2 regions of the Streptococcus pseudopneumoniae IS7493 genome follow, and region 1 is predicted to be linked to the other one. Evidence: riboswitches for the same ligand, from Rfam matches in the RefSeq annotation. Region 1 holds a riboswitch; the other holds the start of a gene.
What was found. A riboswitch is a leader RNA that binds a small molecule or an ion and turns the genes downstream of it on or off. The one in region 1 is predicted to bind FMN.

Region 1 (12,276 bases):
TCAAAATAGTTGCTCCAGTAGTTGTAAAGCCAGAACTAATTTCAAAAAAGGCATCAATAACGCTAGGGATTTGCCCAGAAAAGACAAAGGGGAGACCACCAAAGAAGGACCAAAGGATTCAACAGAGGGCCACAATCAAGATTCCCTCCTTGGCATAAATCCGTTGATTTTTTGGCTTTTGTAAAATTCCTGAGCCACCTAGTAATACCAGAATTCCAATCGTTGTAAAGAGGGCTGTAAAGACTTGGCTCGATTCACGGTAATAGAGAGCGACAGCTACAGGAACCAAAAGGAGAACCGCTTCAATCAAAAGTAACTTTGAAAGGAGGTAGCGAATCATACTTTTATTCATTTCTTACCTCGCGATCAAGTCATAAATCTTAGTGATATTCGGCAACAAGGTTGTTACTAGGAGCTTGTCTCCAACTTCCAACATATCCTCCCCAGTTGGGAAAATCGTTTTGCCCTTTCGAATGATAGCTGCAATAAGAACCCCTTTTTTCAATTTCAGTTGAGAAAGAGGTTTGGCAGTCATTTTATTGGCTTCCTTGATATGGAATTGCAGGGTTTCGATTTGGCCATTGGCTAGATGGTGCATGGCTTGAAGGTCTGAATACTGGGCATTAACCCGACCACGAATAAAGTGCATAATCGTGTCTACGGCAATACTTTTAGGTGTGATGATACTTGAAAAATCAGGCGCATTGATAATTTCGAGGAGACTGGTACGATTGACCTTGGTAATATTTTTCTGTACACCTACCCTGTCCAGGAACATAGAGGTAATCAGATTTTCCTCATCGACCCCTGTTAGAGTCGCAACGGCATCATAGTTTTGAGCACTTTCTTCCAGCAGGATATCTTGTGCGGTACCATCTCCTTGAACGATGTAGAGGTTTGGGAATTTCTCGCTAAAGAAGCTAGCGATTTCAGGATTGATTTCAATAATCTTAGTATCAATACGACTATCTTTGAGGATACCTAGTAGATAATAGGCAATTCTACCAGCTCCAACAATAAGAAGACCCTTCACGGCACGAGACTTGAAATAATTATGGAAGAGCATCATATCAACACGGTTACCAGTGACAAAGATTCTATCTTTATCCTGTACAGTCATGTTACCGCTTGGAATGATAATTTGATGATCTCTTTCTATCGCACGACAATGACATTGCCAAATTTTTTTCCGAAAATCAGAAATGGGCATTTGGCAAAGACTACTGGAGGATTTAACAGTGAATTCCATCAAGCTGACCCGTCCACCAAAGAAACGTTCGACAGATAGAGCGTTGGGGAAGTCAATGATGTTGGCGATAGCGCGGGCAGCCAAGAGCTCAGGGTTAACGATAAGAGAAAAACCGAGAATATTCTTTTCTTTGAAATAGGAGTTAGAATATTCAGGGTTCCGCACCCGAACGATGGTCTCTTTAGCTCCCATTTTTTTGGCTAGAACAGCTGCAATCATGTTGACTTCATCGTACTCAGTCAGGGTGATAAAGATATCACAATCTTGGACGCTGGCTTGCTCAAGAATGGCAAAATCGACCCCGTTACCAAGGATACCCATGATATCAAAGCGACTGACAATATGATTGAGAACAGCTTCGTCTTGCTCAATCAGCAAAACATCATGCTTTTCTGCAACCAAGGAGCGACAGAGGGCAAAACTAACTTTTCCCCCTCCGACAAGGATAATTTTCATAATAAAACCTACTTTTTCATGATGTAACTATCATATCCTTTTTCAAAAAAAATGCACCTACTAGCCAATAAGGGAGAACTTTTAGCGGAAATCTGCTATAAGGTAAAACTATACCCTAAGCAATTGAAATAGCTATTAGCGACTTTCTCTGAAATATGGTATGATAAAGGATATACAAGGAGATAAAATGAATAATAATTTACTGGTATTACAATCAGACTTTGGTCTGGTTGATGGTGCGGTATCGGCTATGATTGGAGTGGCTTTAGAAGAGTCTCCAACCTTAAAAATTCATCACTTGACGCACGATATCACACCTTATAATATTTTTGAGGGTAGTTACCGTCTCTTTCAGACGGTGGATTACTGGCCTGAGGGAACGACTTTTGTATCGGTTGTCGATCCAGGTGTCGGCTCGAAACGTAAGAGTGTGGTTGCCAAGACTGCAAACAATCAATACATTGTCACGCCAGATAATGGGACTCTTTCTTTTATCAAGAAACACGTTGGTATTGTAGCCGTTCGTGAAATTTCTGAGGTAGCTAATAGGCGTCAAAACACAGAGCATTCTTATACTTTCCACGGTCGTGATGTCTATGCCTATACTGGTGCTAAACTGGCCAGTGGTCACATTTCTTTTGAGGAAGTGGGGCCAGAGCTCAGTGTGGATCAGATTGTGGAACTTCCAGTCGTAGAGACCATTAGTGAAGATCATCTGGTGAAGGGAGCCATTGATATTCTGGATGTGCGTTTTGGTTCGCTTTGGACCTCTATTACGCGAGAAGAATTTTACAAACTGGAACCAGAATTTGGTGACCGTTTTGAAGTGACCATCTATCACGCTGATATGCTGGTCTATCAAAATCAGGTTGTTTATGGCAAATCATTTGCAGATGTGAGAATTGGGCAACCCATCCTTTACATCAACTCTCTCTATCGTTTAGGTCTGGCTATCAACCAAGGTTCCTTTGCCAAGGCCTATAATGTAGGTGTCGGTTCATCTTGGACCATTGAAATAAAGAAAATAGAATCATAAAATAGGAGAATATAGATGAAAAATCAATCAATTAAACAAGTTGTTGCTGTAGGAATTGGCGCTGCCCTCTTTGTCGTCATCGGGATGATCAACATTCCGACCCCTGTTCCAAATACAAGCATCCAGCTTCAGTATGCGGTACAAGCGCTACTTTCTATTATTTTTGGACCGATTATCGGTTTGCTTGTCGGGTTGATTGGTCATGCAATCAAGGACTCTCTTGCTGGTTACGGTCTGTGGTGGACTTGGATTATCGCTAGTGGGCTCTTTGGTCTAGCTGTGGGGCTATTTAGAAAGTACGTTCGCGTGATCAATGGTGTCTTTGACTGGAAAGATATTCTTATTTTTAACCTCATTCAACTACTTGCAAATGCCCTTGTTTGGGGTGTCTTGGCACCACTTGGAGATGTTGTGATTTATCAAGAAGCTGCAGAAAAAGTATTTGCCCAAGGAATTGTTGCGGGAATTGCTAATGGTGTATCTGTAGCTATTGCAGGAACTCTTCTCTTGCTTGCCTATGCAGGAACTCAAACTCGTGCAGGAAGTTTGAAAAAGGACTAAAATGATGGAGAAGGCTGGGCAACCAGTCTTTTTCGATGTTTATAGATTAGTTAGGCAAGTAAGCTAGGATAGGAATCTTTTTGGCGCTAAGTTTTTAATAGAAGAGTCTGCAAGAAGGGGTAGATTTATGATAAAATAGAAGTCTAATACTCTGCGAAAATTAAATTCAAACCGCGTCAGCTCTATCTGCAACCTCAAAACAGTGTTTTGAGCAACCTACGGCTAGCTTCCTGGTTTGCTCTTTGATTTTCATTGAGTAGAAGAAGCGAATGAAGAGAGTAAGATGAAAGAAGCTATAATTGAGTGGAAGGATTTCTCTTTCCAGTATGAAACACAACAAGAACCGACCTTGCAAGGGATAGACTTGACCATTTACAAGGGAGAGAAAGTCTTAATTGTTGGACCATCTGGATCAGGTAAATCTACCTTGGGTCAGTGTTTGAATGGGATTATTCCCAATATTTACAAGGGTCAGACATATGGAGAATTTTTGATAAAGGGTCAAACAGCCTTTGATATGAGCATCTATGATAAGTCTCATCTGGTTAGCACAGTTTTGCAGGATACAGATGGGCAGTTTATCGGCTTATCTGTGGCAGAGGACTTGGCTTTTGCTCTAGAAAATGATGTAACAAGTCTAGAAGAGATGAAAAGTCGTGTTCATAAATGGGCTGAAAAGCTGGACCTTCTCCCTTTACTAGCTCAGCGTCCTCAAGACTTGTCTGGTGGACAAAAGCAGCGAGTTAGTCTAGCCGGTGTCTTGATTGATGAAAGTCCGATTCTCTTGTTTGATGAGCCACTCGCCAATCTGGATCCCAAGTCAGGTCAGGATATTATTGAATTGATTGATCAGATTCATAAGGAGGAGGGGACGACGACCCTTATTATCGAGCACCGTTTGGAAGATGTTCTGCATCGACCTGTGGATCGGATTGTCTTGATAAACGATGGCCGTATCCTCTTTAATGGAAGTCCTGATCAGTTATTGGCGACTGATTTGTTGACCCAAAATGGAATTCGCGAACCCCTTTATCTCACCACTCTCCGTCAATTGGGTGTGGATTTAGCCAAGGAAGAACAGTTAGCAGATCTGGATAACTTGTCTATCTCAAAAGGTCAGGTTCAGTTGCAGAATGAACTGGCAAAAGAGATGCCAGATTTGCAGTCACTTTTTAGACTAGAGGAGGTTTCTTTTTCTTATGATGATAGACCGATTTTAAAATCCCTACATTTGGATATTAAAAAGGGTGAAAAGATTGCCATTGTCGGGAAAAATGGAGCAGGGAAGTCAACTCTAGCCAAGGCCTTAAGTAGCTTTATTCAGACGGAAGGTCGCTATCTTTGGGAAGGGCAGGATATAAAAGGAGATTCTGTTGCAGAGCGGGCGGAACGAGTAGGCTATGTGCTGCAAAATCCTAATCAAATGATTTCAACTAACATGATTTTTGATGAGGTGGCTCTGGGACTTCGTTTGCGAGGTGTGGATGAGAAGGAAATTGAAACGAGAGTCTATGAAACTTTGAAAATCTGTGGTCTCTATGAATTCCGTAATTGGCCTATTTCTGCCCTGTCATTTGGTCAGAAAAAACGTGTCACTATTGCCTCGATTTTGGTTTTAGGAGCTGAAATTATCCTCTTAGATGAACCGACAGCAGGTCAAGACCAGAAGAACTATACTGAGATTATGGAATTTCTCGAAGAGTTGCATCAAAAAGGTCATACCATCGTCATGATTACGCATGATATGCAATTGATGCTGGATTATTCAGACAGGGCCCTTGTCATGGTTGATGGAGAACTGATTGCTGATACTGATCCAGCTAGTCTGTTGAGCAATCCTGAGCTGTTAGTAAAAGCCAATCTAAAAGAAACTTCAATCTTCAACTTGGCTAAAAAACTAGACGTGGATCCACTTGCTTTAACGGCATTTTACAAAGAAAGGAGAGAAGGATGCAAGCTAAATTAATTGGTTACCAGCATAGAGATACTGTGATTCATCGCTTGTCAGGAGCTGGTAAACTTCTCTTTTTCATCCTCGTGTCATTGGCGGCCATGATTAGCTATGATACCAGACTGCTTGTTCTGATTGCCATCTTTTCGGTCTTTCTCCTCTATTTGTCAGAAATCCGTTTTAAAGATGTTTCCTTTGTGGCCGTTTTTGCGACGGTATTTGCCGTTTTAAACGTTTTGATGGTCTATCTCTTTTCTCCTGAGTATGGGGTTGGACTTTACGGAGAGAGAAGTGTGATTTGGCAGGGAATCGGTGCCTACACTCTGACCAGCCAGGAGCTCTTTTATCTGCTAAATCTGGCCATTAAGTACCTTTGTACCATTCCTCTGGCTATTATCTTTTTGATGACAACCCATCCTAGTCAGTTTGCTTCTAGTTTAAATCAAATTGGTGTGCCTTACAAGATTGCCTATTCAGTCAGTCTGACCTTGCGCTATATTCCAGATTTGCAGGAAGAATTCTTTACTATCAAAATGTCTCAGGAGGCGCGTGGGATGGAATTATCCAAGAAAGCTTCTCTTATGCAACGAATCAAAGGCAATTTGCGCATTATTACTCCCTTGATTTTTAGCTCGCTAGAACGCATTGATACCATCGCGACCGCCATGGAGCTTCGGCGCTTTGGGAAAGAGAAAAAACGCACTTGGTATAGTTATCAGGCCTTGAAAAAAGGAGACTATCTTACCTTGTTCTTGGCAGCCTTGTTTTTAGTAGCTAGTTTACTACTTATCTTGCAGAATCAAGGACGATTTTACAATCCTTGGAAATAGCTTGAAAAAATTGAAAAAATCAAGTCGTTTCTATTGACAATGATTCTGAAAGTGTTATACTAAGAAAGTAGTTTCGCTGATTTACTTCAAACCTGTTGTGAGGTAAGTTAACGATGCCTTAACCACGCTGTTTGCTGAGCTTGACTCCGGGCAGTGTGGCTATTTTTTTGCAATGGTGAAAGGAAGCAAGTCATGACAAATCACATTGTATTATTTGAACCACAAATTCCACAAAATACAGGCAATATCGCGCGTACTTGTGCTGCGACCAATTCTCCCCTCCACATCATCAAGCCAATGGGCTTTCCTATTGACGACCGCAAGATGAAGCGAGCTGGATTGGATTATTGGGATAAACTAGAGATTTATTTTTACGAGAGTTTGGAGGATTTCATGTCTCATATGAAGGGCAAACTCTATCTGATCTCAAAATTTGCTGAGAAAGTGTATTCTGATGTGGATTTATCGACTGACGAGGACCATTATTTTCTCTTTGGACGTGAAGACAAGGGCTTGCCTGAGGACTTTATGCGAGAACATCCTGAGAAGGCTCTCCGTATTCCCATGAATGATGAACATGTCCGCAGTCTCAATGTGTCTAATACCGTCTGCATGATTGTCTACGAAGCCCTCCGCCAGCAGCACTTTGCAGGTCTTGAGCTCGTTCATACCTATGAAGCAGATAAATTGAAATAAAAAATGAAAATGAACAAAATGCTTGCGCTTGCAAGCGTTTTTTGTTATGATAAAAGAGTCTTCAGGGCAGGGTGTGATTCCCGACCGGCGGTAAATTTGACTAGCTATTTTAGCTTTCTCGTCGTTGTCTTGTCTCGATATACTTTAAGTATTATCTTCGACTGCGACGCCTAGATAAATCTAAAATATCTTAGCCAAATAAGTCCGCGAGCGCAAGCTGATGTGGTGAGATTCCACAACCGACAGTATAGTCTGGATGGGAGAAGACGAAAGAATAGCTTTGTCTGTTCTGATAGATTTATAGCTAAACTGTAACCGCTTGCTTGAATTTCCTTAATAGAGTGAGAGGGAACTTTTGGGATATAAAAAGTGAGAATAGATAGAGGAATCCTTTCTAACTTCTTCTGATTTTATAGAAAATTGGAGGAACCTGTTATGACAAACACACGTCGACTTTCGACCATTGCGATCTTATCAGCCATCTCATTTGTGCTGATGTACTTTGACTTTCCGCTCTTGCCAGCGGCATCCTTCCTCAAGATCGAATTTAGTATCTTGCCAGTCCTTGTGGGTCTGGTGGTCATGGATTTGCCTGCTGCTCTAGGAGTGCTCTTGCTTCGCTCACTCTTGAAATTGCTTCTTAACAGCCAAGGAGTGAATACTTACATTGGTTTGCCGATGAATATCGTAGCTTTGGGAGTTTTTGTCATCGTCTTTGCTTTGATTTGGAAAAAGGAACGGACAACCCTTCGTTTCCTACTAGGCTCTCTAGCTGGGACTGTTGGTTTAACTGTGGCAATGTTGGTTCTCAACTATGTTTACGCTGTTCCTTTGTACGCTAAGTTTGCTAACTTTGATATTGGAAAAATTTTGGGACTTTCCAACTACCTAATGACCATGGTATTACCTTTTAACTTGATTGAGGGTGTAATCTTTTCCGTTTCATTCTGGTTGTTGTATGTTCTCTTGAAACCAACCTTAAAACATTATGAGAGATAAACAAACATTTTTAATGAAGGGCAGTTTTGCCCTTTTACTTTTCGTTATTCTTGGCTACATGGTCAAATTTTACCCTGAAACGCTGGTCGGTTTTGACCAACCGATACAGACTGCCGTTCGAGGAGACTTGCCAGATTACTTGACTATTCTTTTCCGAGCCATTACACGTCTGATTGATATTCCAGTGATTATCACTTGGGTTGTCATTACAGCTTTTGTCTTTTATCGTAAGCGGTGGAAGATAGAAAGTTTCTTCATGCTGGGAAATCTGGCTTTAGCAGGACTTTTAATCGTGACCTTTAAAAATATCTACCAGCGCCCACGACCAGCTATTTTACACTTGGTTGATGAGAAGGGATTTTCCTTTCCAAGCGGCCATTCTCTGGCTGTAACCTTGATGGTCGGTTCTCTGATTGTCATTCTTAGTCAGCGGATGAAAGATCCGGTCTGGAGAAAAATCGTGCAAATCGTGCTAGGTCTCTACCTAGTCAGTGTGTTGGTATCAAGGGTCTATCTGGGAGTTCATTATCCATCAGACGTTCTTGCCAGTCTCTGTGTGGGTTTGGGAGTCTTGTTTATCGAATTTCCCTTCTATGACAAGATCCGCTTCCAATGGCGATTTAAAGGCAAGCAGAAGTGATGGAAAAGATAAAAAATTGTACAAATACAAATAGAACCATATGAAATATATACTTGAAACATGTTTTGGTGTTTGATATATTTTAATAAATAAAGCAAGGAGGAAGAAAGTGTGGGTATGCTATTAGCGACACGATTAAAAAATAAAAGAAAGGAATTAAAATTATCTCAAAAAGAATTAGCTGAGGGGATTTGTGAGCAAGGGCAGATTAGCCGTATGGAGCAAGGTAAATATTCACCTGGGTCAGAATTACTCTTTCAACTATCTAAGCGATTGAAGGTGAGCATGGATTATTTCTTTGAAGATACTGAGGTTTCTAGTTTAGAAAATATTGATAAGTTTAAAGAATTATCTAAGAAATTTTTGGATGAGAGGGAATATGAATCTCTCCATTACATCTATGAACTGGAAAAATCTAAACGTACTCGTCTATCTGCTAAAGACCAGATTTATTTGGACTGGATTGATACATTAGTTCAATTCTGTTATTTAAATCATCAAACAGGGGCAGTTGCGAAACTGGAAAAAATACTGTTATCTCTGAAAAAATCTGATTTTTACTATCTACAACTGGGAAATACCTTGGCTAATTTTTATTTTGATATGGGGCAGGAAGACACATATCAGGAACTCTATCAACTTTTAAAAGAGAACCTCCAGTCACTATCTGTTCATCATTTGGAACAGTTAGAATTGATGATTAAATTCCGATATAACTATTGTAGATATTTGTGGTTGAATGAACGAACATCTGAAGCTATAGCAGAAATTACAGAAACGATAGCTATTTGTAAAAGATATAATAGTAGTTATCGATTAGCAGATTTGTATTGTTTATTGGGAAATATAAGCGAGAGCTTTGCTGAAAGGGATAGGATACTAGGTTTTTATCAAGTATCTTATCAGCTTTACAAGCACGAAGAGAACCAGAGAATGATGCTAGAAATTGAGAAGGAAATGAAATTATTGGAAAGTGAAGATTAAGAAAAAGATTTGTATTTTTAGATAACTTAAATTCATATTTCAAAAAAAAATAAAAAACACCATAAAAATTATTGACAAACCAAAATTGATGTATTAGAATATCATCAATAGTTTTTGATTTTGGTATTGGAGCTTTGGGGATATATTGGGCGTTGTTAGGATTTCAATTTCCTTTTGAGCTGAAGAAGGAGGCAATCCAATGAATACTTTTCTGACCAATAAAAATTACCGGATGTTGCTAATTAATCAATGGGTTTCGTCATTTGGTGATACGCTGTTTTATATTTCATTTATTTCTTATGTATCGGGATATAAATTTGCTTCATTAGCTGTTCTTTGTATAACAGTTTCGGAGACTTTGCCGCAGATTTCTCAGTTGTTCACAGGCGTTATTGCCGATTTTCAAAAAAATCGTGTTGCAAAATATATTGCTATATTGGCAAGTAAGTTTCTGCTTTATACTCTATTGACACTGTTTGTAACGGATAAGAACTTTTCTATGGGGATGGTTTTTCTTATTTGTGGCATCAATCTTTTATCAGATACCATGAGTTATTTTGCAGGTGCTATGATTTCTCCTTTGTATGTGAGGATTATAGGAGATGATATGACAGATGCTATGGGGTTTAGACAGGCAACTGCTGGTGTAGTTAATATTCTTAGCAACCTTACAGGTGGAGTTTTGATTGGGGTCATCAGTCTTCAGATGTTTGTGGGTTTGAATGCTTTGACCTTTCTTTTTGCACTGTTGGGTGTGGTGTTTATTCGTACTTCTTTGAGAGATATTGAGGGACAGATGGAGGTTAGTAAAAGATTAACCGCAAAATCTTTTGGAGAGCATTTCCTCTATTCTATGAAGATATTGTCAAGTTTTCCAACCATCATCAAATTAATATTCATTGCAGCTATGAACCAAGTGATTTTAAGCATTATTACCCCTTTAACGACTTTGATGTTGATTCATCATCCATTTATCTTCTTTGACACTGGGAAATCCATTGCAGCATTGTCAGTGGTTATTTTTTCAGGAACGATTGTGGGAAGTTTTTTGAGTGGAGGTATCCTAAAAAATATTCCCATAAAAATGATTGTCTACTTTGAAGAAATTATGCATCTCTGTATTCTCTTTTCTTGGTTGATCAATCATTTCCTCCTTTTATTGGTAGTTGTCTTCTTATGCGCAGTTGCAGTAGGAATGATGGGGCCTCGGATTTTCAACCTTGTATTCTCGATGGTTCCAGAAGAAGTCATGGGAACCATCCAGTCAGTGCTTGGAGTATTCAATGTTGTTGTACCAGGAATTCTTAGCATGCTCATCGTTGCCTTAGCGAGTGCTACAAACCTAAAAATCACAGTGCTTCCACTTTTTATTTTTGTATTGACTGCCTTAGCAATTGTGAAAGCAATGAAAATAGAGTAATAGTAGTATGAACTACTGTCTCTTTTTGGGTGGGAGTTCATTACCCATCAGACGTTCTTGCCAGTCTCTGTCTGGGTTTGGGAGTCTTGTTTATCGAGTTTCCCTTTTATGACAAGCTCCGCTTCCAATGGCGATTTAAAGGCAAACAGAAGTGAGTATCGAATTCCCTTGAGGAGAAAGAAATGAAAGTCAATATAGCATATCTTCATCCGACTCAACTATACTTATTAGAAAAATGGACCATTCTGTATTATCCCATTACGCTGATTTAAGTTGGAGGAGCTCTTCCCATGCAACCTTAGAGCTTATAAAGAGTCCGATCAATACCGTCCAGCTAGAAATTAGGAGGAATCAGCAAGTGATTCCCCTGTCCCTCATAGAGTGATTATAAAACCATACGATAAATGTACCTCCTTAATTAATAAAATCAGATTTTACATGTTTAGAGAGATCACTGTTCCCAAGAGATACCATAATTCCTACCGTAAGCAATATTATATTTCTATCTATTTTAGTCACCACCTAAAACTATGATTTTGCAAGAAAGGTTATGGAATTCTCAAGCAATATGGCTAAAATTAGATAGATATACAAAAGGAAAGGTAGAAGCTTTCATATGTATGGTATATCAACACGAGAGCATAGTAATTGCGTAAAATATATTTTTTTGCTATACTAATCAATATTTATTTGCAAAAGGAATGAGTTAAGATAAGCAATAATAATTTTAAATACTTACTTTGCAATCAAATTTTTAACTTGATTGCAAATATTTTTTTCAGTGTAACAATCATCTCAAAGGTTTATTCACAAAGTAATTCTATCAGTGAATCAACATTTGTTTTGATAATAGGAACTATTTCAGCAGTTATAGGAGGTTTGATTGGACCTATTTTTTTAGACAAAATTTCACATAAAAATGTATTGTCGTTTACTAATCTGATTGGTGGGCTAGTTACTCTGTCTTATACCATTATCAGTTCATTTAATGATAGTATTATAATAACCTATTCCACAGTCTTTTTAATAAGCATCACCAATAGTTTTTATACTCCTGCACGTCTAGCTATTGTTCCTAGTATAGTTGATAATGATGCGATAGTAAAAGCAAACGGTCTCACCCTAAGCATTCGTCAATCCGTTCAAACAGCAGGCTGGGCACTTGCAATTCCATTGTCTACGTTACTAGGTTTGCAATATTCATTATATTGTATATCTTTGTGTTTCTTGCTCTCCTCAGTTCTAAGTTTTTATATTCACGTTGAAAAGAATCAACATAAACCAAACTCTTCCAAAAGTTCATATGTATATCAAATTTTTGAAGGTCTCATACCTATAAGGGATAATCCTGTCATCAGGGATATAACTATTATGGATATTATTGAAAATTTTGCAAATGTGATTTGGACATCTTCATACCTCCTAGCATTTACAACCACTATCCTTTTAACAAG
Region 2 (12,276 bases), 260 kb from region 1:
ATCGGCACAGGTTCATGGTATTTTAGCGGATGAACCTACGAGCCATTTAGACCGTGAAGGAATTGATTTTCTAATAGGACAGCTAAAATATTTTACAGGTGCACTGTTAGTTATTAGCCATGACCGCTATTTTCTTGATGAAATAGTAGATAAAATATGGGAACTGAAAGATGGCAAAATCACTGAGTATTGGGGAAACTATTCTGATTATCTTCGTCAGAAAGAGGAAGAACGTAAGAGCCAAGCTGCAGAATACGAACAATTTATTGCGGAACGTGCCCGATTGGAAAGGGCTGCGGAGGAAAAGCGAAAACAGGCTCGTAAAATAGAACAGAAGGCAAAAGGTTCTTCAAAGAAAAAAAGTACTAAAGACGGAGGGCGTTTAGCTCATCAAAAATCAATAGGAAGTAAGGAAAAAAAGATGTATAATGCTGCTAAAACCCTAGAGCACAGGATTGCGGCCTTAGGAAAAGTAGAAGCTCCGGAAGGCATTCGCAGAATTCGTTTCAGGCAAAGTAAAGCATTGGAGCTCCATAATCCATACCCTATAGTCGGTGCAGAAATTAATAAAGTATTTGGGGATAAGGCTCTGTTTGAAAATGCATCTTTTCAAATTCCGTTAGGAGCAAAAGTGGCGTTAACTGGTGGTAATGGAATCGGAAAAACAACTTTAATCCAAATGATCTTAAACCATGAAGAAGGAATTTCTATTTCGCCTAAGGCAAAAATAGGTTACTTTGCACAGAATGGTTACAAGTACAACAGTAATCAGAATGTTATGGAGTTTATGCAGAAGGATTGTGACTACAATATATCAGAAATTCGTTCAGTGCTAGCATCTATGGGGTTCAAACAGAACGATATTGGAAAAAGTTTATCTGTTTTAAGCGGTGGAGAAATTATAAAATTGTTGCTTGCTAAAATGCTCATGGGTAGATATAACATCCTAATAATGGATGAACCCAGTAACTTCCTTGACATACCAAGTTTAGAGGCTTTGGAAATACTAATGAAGGAGTACACCGGAACTATCGTGTTTATCACCCACGATAAACGATTACTCGAAAATGTAGCAGATGTAGTTTATGAAATTAGAGATAAGAAAATAAATCTGAAACATTAAATTTAAGGTAGTCGCTGGTCAGTATAGTCTGTTCTGGTTGGCGACTCCATTGTTAAAGAGTATAAAGACTTTAGATTTTATGAATATTAAAAATAGGAACAGTCAATTGAACTGCTCCTATTTTTCTGCTAAATATATTGTAGTTTTCTTATATGTATAATGATAGATTAGCGGATTCTCATCTACGGTACTTACTTCAAATATGAAGAAGTGATCGCGGTTATCTCTGGACTTTTCCTTATTGAGGACAAAGTAATTCTTACGTGAAGTCGCCATTGTTTTTAGGATATCATCAGTTAGGAAGGTCAATGGAATATTCATGTTAGAGTAGCGGTAGAAGTCACGTTCAAAATCTTGGTAGCTCTCGCTATAATAGTCCATTTGTAGGTGATTACGCTGAAACTCAAGCTGATTCATAGAGCACCTCCTCGACAAGTTCAATACTAATAATGTCTTTTAATTTCAAATTGATGTGACCTGTTGTAGTTTTTATCAAAATGAAATCTTTGGTCAGACTTGGTATTGTTCCAGTGTAGGAAACACGCTTGTTTTTTTCAATCACTTGAATGCGTGTGCGTAGCTGCCCGGCGTATACTTGACTGAGGAGTAATAATTTCTTCTCTAGTGATAAGTCAGACATGTACGTTACTTTGTTTGTATCATCAGAGAGTGCTGATGCATGTTCAGATAGGAAAAAGCCCATCCATTTTTGCATCTTTGTATCCTGGTACTCTCTTGCTGATTGAAATGGTAAATATGAACGGTCAATCATATCAAATCCTTTCTATGCAGAGGCAAGGGTATTTTTATCAAATTGAATCGTAAAACCTTGAATTCCCCCACCTGTGTAACATTCTTTAAAGCGATTGATTACCTCAGTATAGATTATCACAGATGAGCTTGTTGGCTTAATGCTAAATGTAAATTCCAATGGTAATCGGTTTTCAGATTTAGCATGTACTAGTCGTATCGATATTTCAGTTGTTTTGAGTTTTCTCTGACGAAGTTTTGAAGTTGCTGTTTCAACGATTCCATGTAAAAATCTTTCAAGCATTTCAATATCATTACATCCTTTGCTACGGATTTCTGAAAATTGTACTGTATTTTTTTCTTGTTTCATTTTAATCCCTCCAATCCACCCGCGGAATGACCACCGATAAGTTTACTGCGTTCAATATTTCTGGAACCTTCAGTTAGGACGGTTCCTTTTTGTATGGCTAAAAAACCAAACTGTTCTCTGACAACATCAATAGCTGTCTGAAGTCTATTATCTTTTTCAATTTGTTCTACATCATCAAAGAGTGATAGTAGAGTATAGCTTTCATCTACGAAGCCACTATAAGATACACCAATTTGTCTCACTGCACCAGAGGTGTATTTTTTCGGAATAATACAAGTACATGACTCACCATTGTTTTGGGGAGATTTGCGGGTTCAATTTTATTCTGAGCATTTATAGATTTTTTCATCTCAGTCCTAGAATAGCCAATATGAATAGAAACGACAGTAGTCAATACTAGGGCTACTGTTCCGTTCCACAGTATCATTTAAAAATCATTTTCACACCCTTTCGTCTATTAGTATAGAAGAAAGCTCTCAGCACAGCCTGATAGGTTTCCATACACAACAACTCAAACAATGCTTGGTCATCATGGAGGGGTTGACCCCACTCCTCATCATGATAGGCAATGTAGAGCGGATTGGTCACCTTGACCCACGAACAACGTTTTGTCATGCTCTGCTCCTATTTGACCAACATTTTAAGGGCCGACTTGATATAGTTCTCAGCTGTATCTGTCGTTCCTTCAAAGAATTTCTTGATTTTCTTGAGTTCGGTCGCCTTGTATCCCAGTGCCAACATGGCTTCCATGGCTTCTTCCAATTCTTGGTTTTCAGCGCTTGCTTGCACTGCGACCTTAGCAGGAAGGTCATCTCCAGCAACTACTACCTTGCCTTCCAAGTCCAGCACCATCTGCTGGGCTGTTTTCTTGCCAATTTTAGGGAACTTGGTCAAGTAGGTAATATTCTTGGTTTCGATGGCTTGAACCAAGCCAGCATTGTCATCAGCAGCGATAATAGCAAGAGCTGATACAGGACCAATCCCAGAGACCGAAATCAGACTGAGAAAGAGCTTTTTCTCGTCTTCTGAGCGAAATCCATAAAGCAGATGAGCGTCCTCACGCACGACTTGATGCACATAAATTTGAGTTTCTTGGTTGACCTGTCCTGAGTAAGCATAGGGATTAGCCACATGCAGGATATAACCGATACCATTGATTTCAATAACAATGTATTTGGCAGTGATTTTGGTAATGATTCCTTTTAAATATTCGTACATAGTGTTCCTTCTCTCTTATTTCGTTTATCTAGTATATCATATTTTCTTTATCCGAGGAGCGAGAATCGATTATCACAAATACAGTATATCAAAAACAATCGGTATTTATCTGTTGACATATTCAAAATTAAGTACTATAATCATCTGTAATTGAATAACTATCTTCAGGGCAGGGTGCAATTCCCTACCGGTGGTATAGCCCACGAGCCGAAAGGCATGATTTGGTGAAATTCCAAAGCCGACAGTATAGTCTGGATGAAAGAAGATAAAAGTATATTTGTGCTTTTTGCGTGCTCTGAAATGATTACTTGTCATTTCAGAGCATTTTTGTTAATCGCATAAGTTTTCTTTTGTATGCCTTGAGTAGTCCCCTATTCAAGGTATATTTTTTTGGAGGTAGTGAGATGAGCGATTCAAAATATATGAAATTAGCAATAAAACTGGCACAAAAAGGGGCTGGTTACGTCAATCCCAATCCTATGGTTGGCGCAATTATTGTAAAAGATAATCACATTATCGGACAAGGTTATCATGAGTTTTTTGGTGGCCCACATGCTGAGAGAAATGCTCTTAAAAACTGTAGAAAATCCCCTGTCGGAGCGACGCTTTATGTAACACTTGAACCCTGTTGTCACTTCGGGAAAACACCTCCCTGTATAGATGCTATAATCGATAGTGGTATTACAAGAGTAGTCATTGGAAGCCTAGACTGTAATCCTATTGTATCTGGAAAAGGAGTAAAGATACTTGAGGAAAATAATCTTCAAGTTACTGTTGGAATTTTAGAAAATGAGTGTCTTAACTTAATAAAAAGTTTTAGAAAGTATATTACCCAGCATGTACCCTATGTTTTTATGAAATATGCAATGTCAATGGATGGAAAAATAGCCACTAAAACAAATCAATCCAAATGGATTACTGAAGAAGAAGCAAGAAAGCATGTGCATCAATTACGACACCATGTTAGTGCAATTATGGTGGGAGTCAATACTGTTATTCAAGACGATCCTTTGCTGACATGTAGATTGGAGGAAGGGAAAAATCCTATCCGTATCATATGCGATACACATTTACGAACTCCTCTTACCTCTAAAATCGTAAAAACAGCAAATGATATTAAAACTTACATTGCCACTTCCTCTGAAGACAAAAATAAAATGAAGCTATATCAAAATCATGGCTGTGAAATACTTTCCATAAAGAAAAAAGGCAATCATATAGACTTATCGAGTTTAATGCAACATCTAGGAAACATGCAGATTGATAGCCTAGTTCTAGAAGGGGGCAGTCTAATGAATTGGAGTGCTTTGGAACAACAAATTGTTGATGAGCTGAAAATATATATTGCACCAAAAATTTTTGGAGGCAGTGCCAAGTTTCCTGTCGGAGGTGAAGGCATTTCTTTGCCAAATGACGCTATTAGATTGAAACCTTATGCTTTTTCTCAAATAGGAAATGACTATCTCATAGAAAGTGAAGTGATTTATCCATGTTCACAGGAATAATTGAAGAAATCGGAAAAGTTGAAAGAATACAGAAAGACTCTCGTAATTGTAAACTATCAATTAAAGCCTCAAAAATATTAACGGATATCCATTTAGGCGATAGTATAGCAGTAAATGGTATCTGTCTTACAGTTACTCATTTCAATCATCAATCCTTTACAGTTGATGTAATGAATGAAACATGGAGTCGAACAGCTCTTACTCTATTAAAACATGGAAGTGAGGTGAATCTAGAAAGAGCCTTATCTGTCAACGGTCGACTTGGGGGTCACGTCGTTACAGGACACATTGATGGTACAGGAAAAATCTCGTCAATAAAAAAAGATAATAATGCTGTATGGTATCAAATCAACACACAAAAAGAAATTTTAGATTTAATAGTTGAAAAAGGATCTATTACAATTGACGGCATTAGTCTGACTGTCGCTAAAGTCTCCAAAGTAAACTTTTCAGTATCTGTTATCCCTCATACCTTGGAACAAACCATTCTTAAGAGTAAACAAGTCGGGAGTACAGTAAATCTTGAAAATGATATCTTAGGTAAATATGTGCAAAAACTGATGGATAATTCTCCAAAATCAGAAATATCTAAGGAACTATTATATCAAAATGGATTTTAGCAGAAAGGATAATCAGTCAATGGAATATCGAAAAATACAAGAAGCATTAGAAGCATTGCAGAAGGGACGACTTGTTCTTGTTATAGACGATAAGGATAGAGAAAATGAAGGAGACTTAATTTGTTCTGCACAAGCAGCTACAACAGAAAATGTTAATTTTATGGCTACTTATGCCAAAGGATTAATTTGTATGCCTATGAGCGAAAGTTTAGCTAATCAATTAATGCTTTCACCTATGGTTGAAAACAATACAGATAATCATAAGACTGCTTTTACAGTTTCAATTGATTATAAAGAAACGACCACAGGTATTTCTGCCGAGGAAAGAGGACTGACCGCACGTATGTGTGTAGCTGAAGATATAATACCCTCTGATTTTCGCAGGCCAGGACACATGTTTCCTTTAATTGCAAAAAAAGGTGGTGTTCTAGAAAGAAATGGACACACAGAAGCAACTGTTGATTTATTAAAATTAGCTGGACTAAAAGAGTGTGGCCTATGTTGTGAAATAATGAATCATGATGGCAAAATGATGAGAACAGATGATTTAATTCAGTTCTCGAAGAAACACAAGATTCCACTAATTACCATCAAAGAATTACAAGAATATAGAAAAGTATATGATCAGCTGGTAGAACGAGTTTCAACTGTCAATATGCCTACTAGATACGGTAATTTCAAAGCAATTAGCTATATAGATAAACTAAATGGGGAACATCATCTTGCTCTTATTATGGGAAACATAGAGGATGAAGCCAATGTATTATGTCGGGTCCACTCCGAATGTTTAACAGGAGATGTTTTAGGCTCTTTACGTTGCGATTGTGGACAGCAATTCGATAAAGCTATGAAAATGATTGTTGAGAATGGTTCGGGTGTCTTACTTTACTTGCGACAGGAGGGACGAGGAATTGGACTTATCAATAAATTAAAAGCCTATCATTTACAAGATCAAGGCATGGATACGCTTGATGCCAATCTTGCATTAGGCTTTGAAGGTGATTTAAGAGAATATCATATTGGAGCACAAATGCTTAAAGACCTAGGACTACAGTCACTACATTTACTGACAAATAATCCTGACAAAGTTGAACAGTTAGAAAAATATGGAATTACCATTTCCAGTAGAATACCAATCGAAATAGAAGCCAATCCTTACGATAGTTTTTATTTAGAAACAAAGAAAAATCGAATGGGTCACATTTTAAATATGGAGGAAAAATAAATGAACACTTATGAAGGTAATTTAGTAGCGAACGATATTAAAATCGGTATTGTTGTAGCGAGATTTAATGAATTTATAACTTCAAAATTATTATCTGGAGCACTGGATAATCTCAAAAGAGAGAATGTAAACGAGAAAGATATCGAGGTGGCCTGGGTTCCAGGAGCTTTTGAAATACCTCTGATTGCATCAAAAATGGCAAAAAGTAAAAAATATGATGCAATTATCTGCTTAGGAGCTGTCATTAGAGGGAATACAAGTCATTATGATTATGTATGTAGCGAGGTATCTAAGGGAATCGCCCAAATCAGTTTAAATAGCGAAATCCCAGTTATGTTTGGTGTGCTAACGACAGATACAATTGAACAAGCCATAGAACGAGCTGGCACTAAAGCAGGAAATAAGGGTTCTGAGTGTGCACAAGGCGCTATTGAAATGGTCAACCTAATTCGTACATTAGACGCATAGAACAGACTCTACTTTTAGACGAATAAAGAAACTTGGCAAAATCGCAATTTAATACTCTGTGAAAATCATAGAGCAAACTAGGAAACCAGTCGCAGAGTGGTAAAACACAACTTCGATGTTACAGACAAAACTAGCAAAATTAGCTCAAAACACTGTTTTGAGATTACTGATAAAACTGACCTGGTTTGAAGAGATTTTCGAAAAGAATTAGGAAAAAATGAAGTAAATATTTCTATGATAAAACGCATAAAATCAAGGTTTTTGAACACCTGATTTTATGCGTTTTTCTGATTTTGAACATTTTTCCCAGACTTTTTTATACTTTTAATATTTCCCCAACTCACGGAGACTGGTGTGATTTTCCTGAATACGTCGGAACATCTTTTCCATATCCGACTTGGTAAAATGCACCAAAACAGGACGTCCGTGAGGACAGTTATAGGGATTGTCACATTGAGAAAGCTGATAGAGGAGTTGTCTAGCTGAATGATCATCAATACGATGATTGGCCTTGATAGATCGCTTGCAAGACATCATGATAGCCAGCTCTGCTCGGTATTTCTTGATAGAAACTTCCTTGGTCAAAAGGAGCATGTCGCACATCTCATAGATGCCTGATTCAATCTCTTCTTCTGCCATCCAAATAGGATGTTCACGTAGAATAAATTGATTTTCTCCGTACTCTGCTAGAAAGACGCCCACTTCCTCTAAGAGAGGCATTCTTTCCTTGAGACGCAGGGCATCATCCGCAGGAAATTCAAAGATATAGGGCACTAGGAGTTGCTGCTGGCTCTGGTCAACATTGCCAATGCTTTCACGGTACTCCTCGTACTTGACCCGTTCCTGAGCAGCGTGCTGATCTATGATGTAAAGTCCATCTCGCCCTTGGGCAAAGAGATAAGTCCCGTGCATTTGTCCGAAAAACTCCAACTCTGGGAAGCTGGATGCTTCTTCTCGCTCCAGTTTGTCATAAGCCTTATCGATGCTAGCAAGATCTAACTCTGGATGGTCTAGCTGGTCGTAGTTAGCAGGCTTTCTCTCTGCAAAATGCAGTTTTGCTGGCTTGGTCAATCGGTCCAAGGTTTCCTTGGCAAACAGGGTCAAATCCTGCCCTTCATCAGTCAATTCTACCTGATAATCAGCTACTTCAGTTTGACTAGGTCTTGACGGCTCAGTTTTCTCATAGTAGAGCGTATTTTCTTTGAGTGGGAGAATAGTTTGCTCCACCTTCTCACGATTGCGCACGGTCGATTTGGCAAGATTTTCCAAGGCATCTGGAATCAAGGTTTGTTCCTTGAGACTATTTGTAATAGCTTCTGAGACCAAGGTCATCAGTTCTTTTTCCTTGGAAATCCGCACCTCTTGCTTGGTTGGATGCACATTGACATCCGCTAGATAAGGGTCGATATGAATGTGAACGACAGCCAGTGGAAAACGCCCCACCATGAGCTTACTGCCATAGCCGTCAAGAATTGCACGATTGAGCAGGAAGTTCTTGATATAACGGCCATTGATGAAGAGGCTGATATAATTGCGGTTAGCCCGAGTCAACTCAGGCAAGGACACAAAACCTGAAATTTCGAAATCTAGGTCAGAGTTCTCAATTTCAATCATCTTCTTGGCACTCGCCAAACCGTAAATTCCTGCGATTGCTTGGCGCAATTGACCAGTCCCTGCTGTCCGCGTCATTTCCTTGCCATCACTAATCAAGCTAAAAGAAATCTCAGGATGGGCCAAGCCCAGACGGTTGACGATATCAATGATATGAGACAACTCTGCTTGCTGGCTCTTCATATACTTGAGACGGGCAGGCGTGTTGAAAAAGAGATCCTCCACACAAACCTTGGTTCCCACAGGACTAGTCGCTGGGATGACTTCCTCAACTTCACCCCCACGCGCGACGAGCTTGGTTCCGTGACTTGCGCCCTCAACTGCTGTCAAAAGAGTTAAAACGCTGACGGACGCAATAGAAGGCAAGGCTTCACCACGAAAACCAAGCGTCCGAATCCGAAAGAGGTCTGCTTGATTTTTTATCTTACTAGTCGCATGACGACGCAGAGCCAGCTCCACCTCATCGTGGGCAATTCCATGACCATTATCTGTGATTTGGATTTTCTTGAGACCAGCTTCCTCAATCTCAATGATAATCTGACTAGAGCCCGCATCAATGGCATTTTCTACCAGCTCCTTAACAACGCTAGCTGGACGCTCGATAACCTCTCCAGCTGCAATCTGGTTTGCCAGCACCTCTGGCAATTCAATAATATGAGACATCTTTCAGCCCCTTTCTGTATCTGTTTTCCTAGAAATTGATTAGTGCTATTATACCATATTTCAGATAGGACAGAAAAACTCCACCACATAGGAGCCAAATCCCTCCACATAGACAAAGTCCCTTGCAAGGGGCTGAAAAATAGTGTTTAATAAAGGTGTACAAGAAGTGATCACAATTTTGTATGAAAAACAAGGAGAGAAATTTATGAAAGTAGAACTACAGATTAGTGAAACTTACGAAGAGGAAAAGCTGATTGTCCAAGCACCTCAAGAGACCGAAAAAGTCCAAAAAGTCATCGAGTTCGCAGAAAATCTTGACCGAACAGAAAAAATCAAAGGAAAAATCGATGATCAGGTCTATCTAGTTGAGATTGGCAAGATTCAGCGCTTCTATATTGAGAATCGGAAGGTTCTAGCAGAAACGGCGAGTCAGACCTACACCATTGACTTACGACTCTATCAGATCCTTGAACTCTTGCCAAGCAATTTTATCCAAATTTCCCAATCAGAAATCATCAATATCGATTCCATCTCTCACCTCAAGCTCACGCCCAACGGTCTGGTTGAAATTTTCTTGAAAAACGAAAGCTTCACCTACTCTTCACGCCGTTACCTAAAAACCATCAAGGAGAAATTAGAACTATGAAAAAACAAATCTTCTACGACGCAGCCACCGGTGTTCTTATCGGCCTCATCCTCTCTATCCTCTTTTCACTCATTTATGCACCAAATACCTACGCACCACTAAATCCCTACTCTATCATCGGCCAAGTGATGGCTCAACATCAGGTTCACGGTGCCCTGGTCTTGCTCTACTGTACTCTTATCTGGGCAGCCATCGGTATGCTCTTCAACTTTGGCAACCGCTTATTCAGCCGTGACTGGAGCATGCTTCGTGCCACTCTGACTCATTTCTTCCTTATGCTGGCTGGCTTTGTCCCACTAGCAACTCTAGCAGGTTGGTTCCCTTTCCACTGGTTCTTCTATCTCCAGCTCATCCTTGAGTTTGCGATTGTTTATCTCATCATCTGGGCTATTCTCTATAAAAGAGAGGCTAAAAAAGTAGATCACATCAATCAACTCTTGGAGCATAGAAAGTAAGAAACTCATAATAAGCAAATCCGAGAAAGAAACTTCTCGGTTTTTCTTTATCCTGCTGCACCTTATACTCAATGAAAATCAAAGAGCAAACTAGGAAGCTAGCCGCAGGTTGCTCAAAACATTGTTTTGAGGTTGCAGATAAGACTGACGAAGTCAGCTCAAAACACTGTTTTGAGGTTGTGGATAGAACTGACGAAGTCAGCTCAAAACACTGTTTTGAGGTTGTGGATAGAACTGACGAAGTCAGTAACCATACCTACGGTAAGGCGATGCTGACGTGGTTTGAAGAGATTTTCGAAGAGTATCACTATCATAACAGTTATTTTCAGATCTTCTTTGTAAATTTTCTATCTTTTTTCAAAATATTCTTGCATTTTCCAAAAATTTTTTGTAGAATATAGATTACATATACAGATTATTCTGAAAATTCAAAAAGGAGTATTTATCATGTCGCAAGCTATTTCCTTAAATCAATCAACCTGGGCAAGCAAGCTAAAAGCAATGGGACCTGGAATCCTAATGGCAACTGCCGCTGTTGGAGGTTCCCACATTGTATCCTCAACTCAAGCTGGCGGTTCTTACGGTTGGTCTCTACTTCTCTTGGTCATCTTAGCCAATGTCTTTAAATATCCATTTTTCCGTTTTGGTGCTGAATACACAGCTGATACTGGAAAGACTTTGGTTGAAGGTTATGCCGAAAAAGGAAAACTCTATCTCTGGATTTTCTTTATCCTCAATGTCTTTTCGGCTATGGTCAACACGGCTGGTGTTGCCATTCTGTGCTCAGCTATCATCGCCAGTGCCTTCCCAATGATTGGACTTAGCATTACTCAGTGGTCCCTCATTCTCGTTGCAATCATTTGGGCTATGCTACTCTTTGGAGGCTACAAACTTTTAGACGGCATGGTCAAATGGATTATGTCTGCCTTAACCATTGCAACTGTTCTTGCAGTTATCATCGCAGCGGTCAAGCATCCAGAATACAGTTCTGATTTTGTCGAGAAGACACCTTGGCAAATGGCAGCTCTGCCCTTCATCGTCTCCCTCCTAGGATGGATGCCGGCTCCTATTGAAATTTCAGCTATCAATTCGCTTTGGTCAGCTGAAAAGAGAAAGACCGTCAACTTTAACACAGAAGACGCTCTGTTTGACTTTAACACTGGTTATATTGGAACAGCTATCCTAGCCGTCTTCTTTGTAGCACTGGGAGCACTGATTCAGTATCCTACAGGGCAGGCGGTTGAAGCTGCTTCAGTCAAATACATCTCTCAATTCGTGGGCATGTATGCCTCTGTTCTTGGCGAATGGTCCCGTTACTTGATTACTTTTATTGCCTTCCTCTGTATCTTTGGAACAGTTATAACTGTTATCGATGGCTATTCTCGCGTTAATCAGGAATCTCTCCGACTGCTAATCAGTCAAAAAGAGGACAATCGTAAATCTTTGAACATCTGGATGACCATCACTGCTATCATCGGTATCGTCATTATCAAGTTCTTCGCTGGTCAGGTTTCAACCATGCTCCGCTTTGCCATGATTGGCTCTTTCCTGACAACACCTTTCTTTGCTCTTTTGAATTACGCCTTGGTAACACGTGAAAACAAAAATCTTCCTTCTTGGCT

Region 2: another riboswitch for FMN. It lies ahead of ribD (bifunctional diaminohydroxyphosphoribosylaminopyrimidine deaminase/5-amino-6-(5-phosphoribosylamino)uracil reductase RibD); the one in region 1 lies ahead of SPPN_RS02830 (ECF transporter S component).

Annotation. Positions count from the first base shown of each region.
Region 1 is NC_015875.1:510,617-522,892, forward strand. Features, by position in the region: partial or broken gene SPPN_RS02795 (TrkH family potassium uptake protein) at 1-118, opposite strand, end outside; gene SPPN_RS13760 (hypothetical protein) at 119-352, opposite strand; gene trkA (Trk system potassium transporter TrkA) at 356-1,705, opposite strand; gene SPPN_RS02805 (SAM hydrolase/SAM-dependent halogenase family protein) at 1,893-2,741, shown strand; gene SPPN_RS02810 (ECF-type riboflavin transporter substrate-binding protein) at 2,757-3,302, shown strand; gene SPPN_RS02815 (ABC transporter ATP-binding protein) at 3,586-5,268, shown strand; gene SPPN_RS02820 (energy-coupling factor transporter transmembrane component T family protein) at 5,253-6,083, shown strand; gene SPPN_RS02825 (tRNA (cytidine(34)-2'-O)-methyltransferase) at 6,276-6,779, shown strand; FMN riboswitch at 6,833-7,051, shown strand; gene SPPN_RS02830 (ECF transporter S component) at 7,215-7,778, shown strand; gene SPPN_RS02835 (phosphatase PAP2 family protein) at 7,768-8,418, shown strand; gene SPPN_RS02840 (helix-turn-helix domain-containing protein) at 8,530-9,402, shown strand; gene SPPN_RS02845 (MFS transporter) at 9,602-10,822, shown strand; partial or broken gene SPPN_RS12680 (phosphatase PAP2 family protein) at 10,849-10,977, shown strand; gene SPPN_RS02850 (MFS transporter) at 11,582-12,276, shown strand, end outside.
Region 2 is NC_015875.1:255,464-267,739, reverse strand. Features, by position in the region: gene msr(D) (ABC-F type ribosomal protection protein Msr(D)) at 1-1,123, shown strand, start outside; gene SPPN_RS01570 (DUF5960 family protein) at 1,241-1,540, opposite strand; gene SPPN_RS01565 (hypothetical protein) at 1,527-1,895, opposite strand; gene SPPN_RS01560 (DinB/UmuC family translesion DNA polymerase) at 1,908-2,243, opposite strand; gene SPPN_RS01555 (hypothetical protein) at 2,240-2,485, opposite strand; partial or broken gene SPPN_RS01545 (DNA-3-methyladenine glycosylase I) at 2,673-2,858, opposite strand; gene ruvA (Holliday junction branch migration protein RuvA) at 2,868-3,461, opposite strand; FMN riboswitch at 3,618-3,732, shown strand; gene ribD (bifunctional diaminohydroxyphosphoribosylaminopyrimidine deaminase/5-amino-6-(5-phosphoribosylamino)uracil reductase RibD) at 3,866-4,966, shown strand; gene ribE (riboflavin synthase) at 4,951-5,586, shown strand; gene SPPN_RS01525 (bifunctional 3,4-dihydroxy-2-butanone-4-phosphate synthase/GTP cyclohydrolase II) at 5,606-6,811, shown strand; gene ribH (6,7-dimethyl-8-ribityllumazine synthase) at 6,812-7,279, shown strand; gene mutL (DNA mismatch repair endonuclease MutL) at 7,604-9,553, opposite strand; gene SPPN_RS01510 (LytTR family DNA-binding domain-containing protein) at 9,759-10,199, shown strand; gene SPPN_RS01505 (DUF3021 domain-containing protein) at 10,196-10,654, shown strand; gene SPPN_RS13715 (hypothetical protein) at 10,726-11,055, shown strand; gene SPPN_RS01495 (NRAMP family divalent metal transporter) at 11,102-12,276, shown strand, end outside.